DNA from 2 places in the Demetria terragena DSM 11295 genome. Region 2 is predicted to be linked to the other one. Evidence: predicted binding sites of a transcription regulator. Region 2 holds the regulator's gene; the other holds the start of a gene.
What was found. The regulator Rex, encoded in region 2, represses fermentation and respiration genes when NADH is low (regulators of the CRP and FNR family bind a similar motif). The targets are predictions, from matches to a motif close to CTTGTGAANNNNTTCACAAG.

Region 1: F562_RS0108865 (Cg1360 family ATP-synthase-associated protein) is a predicted target of Rex. The motif match lies at 2,322-2,341, and genes of this name have one in related genera.

Annotation. Positions count from the first base shown of each region.
Region 1 covers NZ_AQXW01000004.1:991,805-995,636, reverse strand. Annotated here, with positions in the region: gene F562_RS0108880 (serine hydroxymethyltransferase) at 1-1,079, shown strand, start outside; gene F562_RS0108875 (MraY family glycosyltransferase) at 1,086-2,186, shown strand; gene F562_RS0108865 (Cg1360 family ATP-synthase-associated protein) at 2,413-2,859, shown strand; gene atpB (F0F1 ATP synthase subunit A) at 3,041-3,832, shown strand, end outside.
Region 2 covers NZ_AQXW01000004.1:1,459,483-1,463,314, forward strand. Annotated here, with positions in the region: gene F562_RS0111280 (bifunctional uroporphyrinogen-III C-methyltransferase/uroporphyrinogen-III synthase) at 1-53, opposite strand, end outside; gene hemC (hydroxymethylbilane synthase) at 50-1,045, opposite strand; gene F562_RS0111290 (glutamyl-tRNA reductase) at 1,042-2,325, opposite strand; gene F562_RS0111295 (redox-sensing transcriptional repressor Rex) at 2,322-3,020, opposite strand; gene F562_RS0111300 (glutaredoxin family protein) at 3,293-3,556, opposite strand; gene F562_RS0111305 (lysophospholipid acyltransferase family protein) at 3,571-3,832, opposite strand, start outside.

The DNA.
Region 1 (3,832 bases), 470 kb from region 2:
ACGGCGGGTGCGAGGTCGTTGACGTTGCCGAGAACCTGGCGATCGAGCGGTGTAAGTCGCTGCTTGGTGCCGACCACGCCAACGTCCAGCCGCACAGCGGGGCGAGCGCAAACCAGGCGGTCTACGGCGCATTCATGCAGCCGGGAGACACCATCCTCGCGATGGCGCTGCCGATGGGTGGCCACCTGACGCACGGCACGAAGGTGTCCTTCTCCGGCAAGTGGTTCAACGCGGTGCATTACGGCGTGGACAAGAACACCGAGGACATCGACTACGACGAGGTTGAGCGTCTGGCCAAGGAGCACAAGCCGAAGATCATCTGCGCTGGTGGCTCGGCCATTCCCCGCCTGATCGATTTCGAGTTTTTCCGTCGCGTCGCGGACGAGGTCGGTGCGATCCTGTGGGTCGACGCGGCTCACTTCATCGGCCTGGTCGCCGGTCAGGCCATTCCCTCGCCCGTGCCGCACGCCGACGTCGTGACGTTCACCACCCACAAGGTGCTGCGCGGCCCACGGTCAGGCGCGCTGGTGTGCAAGGAGGAGCACGCCAAAGCACTCGACAAAGCAGTCTTCCCGATGATGCAGGGCGGCCCGCAGATGCACACCATCGCGGCCAAGGCCGTCAACTTCAAGGAATGCGCGTCGGCCGACTATCAGGCCTACGCGAAGCAAGTCATCGCGAACGCACAGCAGCTGGCGACTTCGTTGGGAGAGAAGGGCATTCGCCCCACTACTGGCGGCACTGACACGCACCTGTCACTGCACGACCTGCAGGGCGTCCAGGTCACCGGAGCCGATGCCGAAAAGCGTGCCGATGCCGCGGGGATCGTGTTGAACAAGAACGCCATCCCGTTCGACCCGCAGAAGCCCAACGTGGCCTCGGGCATCCGGGTCGGAGCACCGTGTGTGACCACCCAGGGGATGGGCACGGAGGAGATGAAGGTCATCGCTGACCTCATCCACCGGGCCATCACCCAGGGCGACGGCACCGCAGAGCATTCAGTCGCTCAAGACGTGCGCGCCGAGGTCACCGACTTGGTGACCCGCTTCCCGGCGTACCCCGAACCCACGGCTGGCTAATCGCCCGTGCGTGAGTACGTCCTCGTCGGTCTCGTCGTCGCGGTGGTGACGTTCGTGATGACGCCTCTTGCCCGGTGGGTGGCTAGTCGCTACGGCGCCTACACCCCCGTGCGGGGGCGGGACGTGCATTCCACGGTGATCCCGCGGTTGGGTGGGCTGGCGATGCTGGCGGGCCTGATCGCGGGCTTCGCGGTGGCCTCCCAACTGCCGTACCTCTCGCAGCTCTTCCAAGAAGGTGAGGGACAGGGGCTCAAGTTGGCTGGCGTCCTCGCGGGTGCGGCCATCATGGCCGGGCTTGGTGCCGTCGATGACTTTCGTGAGGTCGATGCGCTAACCAAGGGTGCGGGGCAGGTCCTCGCAGGCGGCATCATGGCGCTCTCGGGCGTTCAGTTGGTCAGCCTCCCCGTGGGCGGCGTGACGATCCTGCCGCAACCGCTGCTGGTGGCGCTCACGATTCTCATCGTGGTCGCGACGACAAACGCCGTGAATTTCATCGACGGCCTGGACGGCCTCGCCGCGGGAGTGGTGGCGATCGCGGGGCTGACGTTCTTCATCTGGGCCTACCAGCAGCCCCGGTTTGATCCGCCCAATGTGTTCTCGGTGGCGGCGCTCCTGAGCGCTGTGGTGGTGGGGTGTTGCTTGGGTTTCCTGCCGCACAACTTCCATCCGGCCAGGCTCTTCATGGGCGACTCCGGAGCGCTGTTGCTCGGCCTGTTGCTGTCCGCAGCGACGATCAGTTTTACGGGCGACTACGACCCGGCCAAGGTCGATGTTTCTCCGACGGTGTCGTGGTGGCTGCCCATCGCGCTGCCAGTCGCGATCTTGATGCTGCCAGTCATCGACATCGTCATGGCCTTCCGGCGACGAGGCCTGAACTTCAGCCGCCCCGACCGACTTCACCTGCATCACAAGATGATGCTGATCGGGCATACCCACCGCCGGGCGGTGCTCATCCTCTACGCCTGGTCGTTTTCGATCGCAGTGGGCGTGCTGGCGTTCTCGTGGTTCCCGCTGCCGGTGGCCGCGACCATTCTGGCGGCACTGCTCGGCGGCTCGTTGGTGCTCACCTGGGGTGTGCCGAAGTGGATGGCCCAGCACACGCCCTGATCAACGCATCCGCGGCACGATTAGGTCGGTATGTCGAAGTTCGGTCAGACCATCCGTGAGCACATGCTCACGGATGGTCTGACCGAAGTTAGAACCGAAAGCCGAGGAGCGGCTGAATTCGCCACCGTCGATCTGCTTGTGATAGTTTTCACAAGCAGATCGACGGGCGCCTGGCTGCTCGTCGACTCGCATCTCCCGACCGCCCTTCAGGCAGGTGACTTTCACGATGGCCGCACCGATCGGATCAGGGCATAACCCCTTCCGGCTCGTGCTTCGGCGTGCCGCTGTCCCGACGGCGATCGCCGGTGTTGCCACCGCCGTGATCCTCTGGATCGTGCGTGACCTCACCGCGTTTTGGTCGGGCCTTGTCGGCGCTGGAATCGCGGTCGCCTTCTTCGTGTCCGGCATGCTGATGATGTCCAAGTTCGTCCGCAGCGCTGACCCCATGTTGTTCATGGCTGTCGGCATGGCGACGTACTTCGGACAGATCATCGTGTTGTTCGGTGTCCTGGTGGTCGCCCGCCAGATCGAGGCTCTCGATTCTTGGTCAGCTGGGGTGGCCATGCTGGTGAGCATCGTCGTGTGGCAGGTCGCGCAGGTCGTGGCGTGGCGACAGGCGCGCGTTCCGATCTATGACGAGCCTGCGCCTGATGCAGCAGAGGGTGCGTCATGACGACTCCTCATCCTGGGGGATCCCGTTTTTCGTGCGTAGCGCAAGGTCGGGTAGCGTACGACCTGGCTCGTGCCGCACGTTCGAGCATTCACGTTCTACGCCAGCGTCTGGCGACTGATCTGCTGAACTGCCACGGTGTGGCGGACGTCAGCGAGCACACCGTTTCGATGGAGGAGAGGCAGTGAGCCTGAGCATGACGTCCAGCCTGGCGGCGCTTTCGGCGGCCGGTGACGGAGAGAGCTTTGAGGCCCCCGGCACTGAGGTCTTCTTCTGGTCACTGATCGGCGGTGGCAGCGACTGGGCCTTTACCCGCCCGGCGGCCATGATGCTGATCTCGGTCGCGGTTCTCGGCTGGTTCTTTGTGACCGTCGCAGGCAAGTTGACCGTGGTGCCCGGTAAGCGCCAGTTCTATGCCGAGCAGATCTACGGTTTCGTGCGCAACTCGATCGGGCGCGACGTCATCGGCGACAAGCACCTGCGGCCCTTCTTGCCGTTGCTGTTCACCGTCTTCACGCTGATCCTGCTCAATAACCTCTTCGGGATTCTGCCGTTCGTGCAGTTCCCGACCATGAGCACCATCGCCTTCCCGATCGTGCTGACCGCGATTGTCTACGTCACCTACCACGTGGTGGGGATCCGCACTAAGGGTGGTTTCGGCAAATACCTCGGCTCGCTTATTCCGCCCGGCCTGCCCGGCTGGCTCAAGCCGATCATGTTCGTGCTGGAGTTCCTGACCTACTTCTTCATCCGCCCGCTGACACTCGCGCTGCGACTCTTCGGCAACATGATGGCCGGCCACCTGATGCTGTTGGTCTTCATCCTGGGTGGTCAGTACCTGCTCCTGCACGGCGACGGCATCTTCCTGAAGTTCTCCGGAGTCATGTCCTTCGGCATGGCCATCCTGATGACCTTCTTCGAACTCCTGGTGGAGTTCCTCCAGGCCTTCATCTTCACGCTGCTCACGGCCCTCTAC
Region 2 (3,832 bases):
CCCACGAAAACGACGATTGCTGGGGCCTTGGTCTTCTTACTGGTGGTGCTCACTGCTCAGCCTCCGGAAAGCTGTCGGGTCGTGCAGGATTGGTGCTGGCACTGGTAGCCGGTGGCCGGTTCGGCGGCGGCAGCGCTTCGGCGGCGCCGTCGCTGAGGAAGACCTCGGCTAACTCATGGCCTATTCGTTCAGGGTCGGCGTACGGACCGACGCGCGAGCGACGGATATCGACGGTGGCGTCGGTGCTGCCAACAAATCCGCGCAAGGAGATCTCCAGCTGTCCGTCGACGTCTTCGACGACCTCGGCGAGGGCGCCGACTGGCGCGGAGCACCCGGCCTCCAGCGCACCCAAGAGTGCGCGCTCGGCGGTGACGGCGGCTCGCGTGTCGGCGTCATCCAAAGTGGCGATGAGCTCGATGAGTGCGGGCCGGTCGGATCGACATTCAACGGCCAATGCCCCTTGACCGGGCGCGGGCAAGATCTGCAGCGGGTCGATGATCTCGGTCGCATCGTCGGCCCGGTTGGTACGCACCAGCCCGGCACGAGCGAGGATCACGCCATCGCATTGGCCCGCGTGAACGTAGCCGATGCGCGTATCGATGTTGCCGCGAATGTCGCGAACCTCATGACCGAGTCCAAGGGCCGCTAGTTGCGCTGCTCGGCGAGGTGAGCCCGTACCGACGACACTGCCCGCAGGTAGTTCGCCAAGGGTCAATCCGTCTCGAGCGACCAGAACGTCGCGGGCGTCTTCGCGAACCGGGATACCGGCGACGGTGAGGCCTGGCTCTGGTGCCACAGGAAGGTCTTTGAGCGAGTGCACCGCCAGGTCCACCTCCCCTGCCAGCAGCGCGGCACGCAGCGCGGCGGCAAAGACTCCGGTGCCACCGATCGTGGCCAGTGAGCCCCGATTGGTGTCTCCCTCGGTCGTGATCGTCACGATCTCAACCTGCTGTCCGGCATCGCGCAGGCGGTCAGCAATCTGCTCGGACTGCGCCAGTGCCAAGGCGCTTCGGCGAGTGCCGAGGCGCAGAGCGGCGGTCGTCATGGTGCTTCACCACCTTCGGCAGGGGGACGGGTCACGGCCGCGGCGTGGGCCGGGTCGAGGTCGAACAGGGCGCGGAGAGCCGCCGTGTAGTCGTGGCCCTCGCCGGCCAACTCCTTGATCCGCACGGTGGGGGTGTGCAGCAGCTTTTCTACGACTCGGTGGACCGTCATGCGCACTTGGGCCGCGTCCTCCTCGGTGAGCCCAGGGGCGCGCTGGCGCAGGCGATCGAGTTCCAACGTCATCACGTCAGCGGCCTGGGCCCGCAGCAAAGCGACCGTAGGCGCCACCGAGGCTGCTCGCTCCGCCGTGCGGAAGTCGTCGACTTCGGAGGCGACGAGTGCGCGTACGGCAGACACCTGATCCTGATCCTGCCCCTCCCCCTCGTGGAGGCTTTCGAGCGAGATCAGTTGAGCCATTGGCCAATTGGCGATCTCCGGCGCGATATCTCGGGGCAACGCGAGGTCGACGAACGATTGCGGTCCCCCACCCGGACTCATCACCGCACCATCGATGACGTAGCCCAAGGCGCCGGTGCACGACACGATGAGATCGGCCTGGGCAATCGAGTCCGGAAGTTCCGTCCACGGGCGAGCGGTCGCGCCGACCGCCAATGCGAGGCGTTCGGCGGCGTCGTGCGTTCGGTTGATCACCGTGAGCGAGGCAGCACCCGCACGTGAAATCGTATGAGCGGCAAGGCTGCTCATCGCCCCAGCACCCACGACGAGAACGTTGAGGTCAGCTAGCGGGCCAACATGTGGCTCGGCCTTGCCAATGCCGCGCTCGACCAGAGAACGACTCACCGTGTCGATATCGGTCTCAGAGTGCGCGCGCTTACCGACCCGCAAAGACTGCTGAACCAAACCATCAAGGTGGCCGCCGACATAACCGCCCGCGCGGCCCACCCGCAGCGCATCACGAAGCTGGCCCAGGATCTGAGACTCCCCGACCGCCATCGACTCCAGGCCAGCCGCCACCGAGAAGAGGTGGGCGACCGCCCGATCGGAGAAGTGCACATAGAGGTGCTCGCGCAGGGTCGAGAGTGGAATCCCGGTGGACTCCGCCAACGCATCGCCGATATCGGTTACGGCGCCGTGGAACGTTGCCGCGTAGGCGTAGACCTCGATGCGGTTGCATGTATCGAGCAACAACACTTCGTGCAGTTGTTCACTGCGGTTGAGCCGCTTGAGGAGATCCTCGCGCTGCGCCCCGTCTAGCGTCGCGCGCTCCAGAATCGACATGGACGTCGTGCGGTGGGACAAGCCAATGACAATCGCGGTCATGCCGTCTCCTCCCGCTTCGTCGCACGCTCGGAGGCGTGCATCCCGTCGGCGCTCGCGAGCCGGGGATGCTGCTGGTGGAACGCCAGAATCTGGAGTTCGGTGGCCAGGTCGACCTTGCGCACCTCGACGCCTTCGGGCACCACAAGCACGGCGGGAGCGAAGTTCAGGATCGAGCGCACCCCCATGTCGACCAGGCGATCGGCCACTGACTGGGCCGCCGCTGGCGGGGTGGCGATGACACCGATCATGCTGTCGGTGCGTTCCCGCGCCAGGTCGGCAAAGTTGATGACCGAAATACCGGCGAACGATCGGCCCACGACCTCAGGGTCTTCGTCGACCAGCCACTTCACTGCGAAGCCGCGCGTCGCGAATCCGGAGTATGCCGCCAGCGCGTGCCCCAGGTTGCCCATCCCAATGATGGCAAGGGCGAAATCGTGGCGCAGCCCCAACTCGCGTTCGATCTCATCCTGGAGCCGAACGACGTCGTAGCCCACGCCACGTACGCCATAGGAACCGAGGTGAGAGAGGTCTTTGCGGAGCTTGGCAGACCGGACGCCGGCAGCGTCGGCAAGTTCTTCGGAGGAGACAGTGTCCGTTCCAGCGGTCACCAGGGCCGTCAAGGCGCGCAGGTAAACGGGCAGGCGCGCAACGGTCGCAGCAGGTATCCCGCGGCGTGGGCTCGGCTCTGCGGACACGGCTGCCTCGGCTCCTCTCGCTGCAGGAGACCGCTAGGCAAACCAGGCGGCATCGGGAACAGCCGACACTGACCAGGTGAGAACGCGGTTCCTGCGTTCATCGGTGCCCCATACCAAACGACGTTGCCGTCGATGAAGGGACCCCCGCAATATAGGCACTTGTGAACACAGGCACAAAGTCGCGTTGAGACCCCCTCACGTGTTATGGGGCTCGCTGTGGTAGTGGCGAGTTAGCTCGAAGTCCGTCGCGAGGCGACGGCCCACGCCGGGAATCAGCGGGCGAGCAGGGCGCGGCGCAGACGCCGCTCGTCGACGCGGAAGTAGTCGTGTTGCTTCCCATCGACCAGGGTGACCGGGATCATCTCGGCGTACTGCTGCATGAGGTCGTCATCGTCCAGGATGTTGCGCTCGCTCCACGGGACCTCGAGCTCAGCGCAGACGGCCTCGATCACGGCGCGTGCGGCATCACACAGATGGCAGCCGGGTTTGCTCAGGAGGACGACCTCGTGGTCCGACCCGGACCGCAGCCAACCCACAGAACTCTGAACTCCTAGAAGAAGACCGAGCGGCGGCGCAACAACAGCGAATAGAGCGACTGCTGGATGGTCTCGCGCACCTGGTCGGTCAGATCAAAGACCAGCATCGGGTCCTCGGCCGCCTCGGCGCCCAGGGTGGCGGTGTCAATCGGCTCACCGAACTCGATGATCCATTTAGACGGGAGCGGGATCGCGCCCAGTGGACCCAGGAGCGGGAAGAATGGCGTGATCGGGAAGTACGGGAACCCGAGCACCCGCGCGAGACTCTTGAGGTTG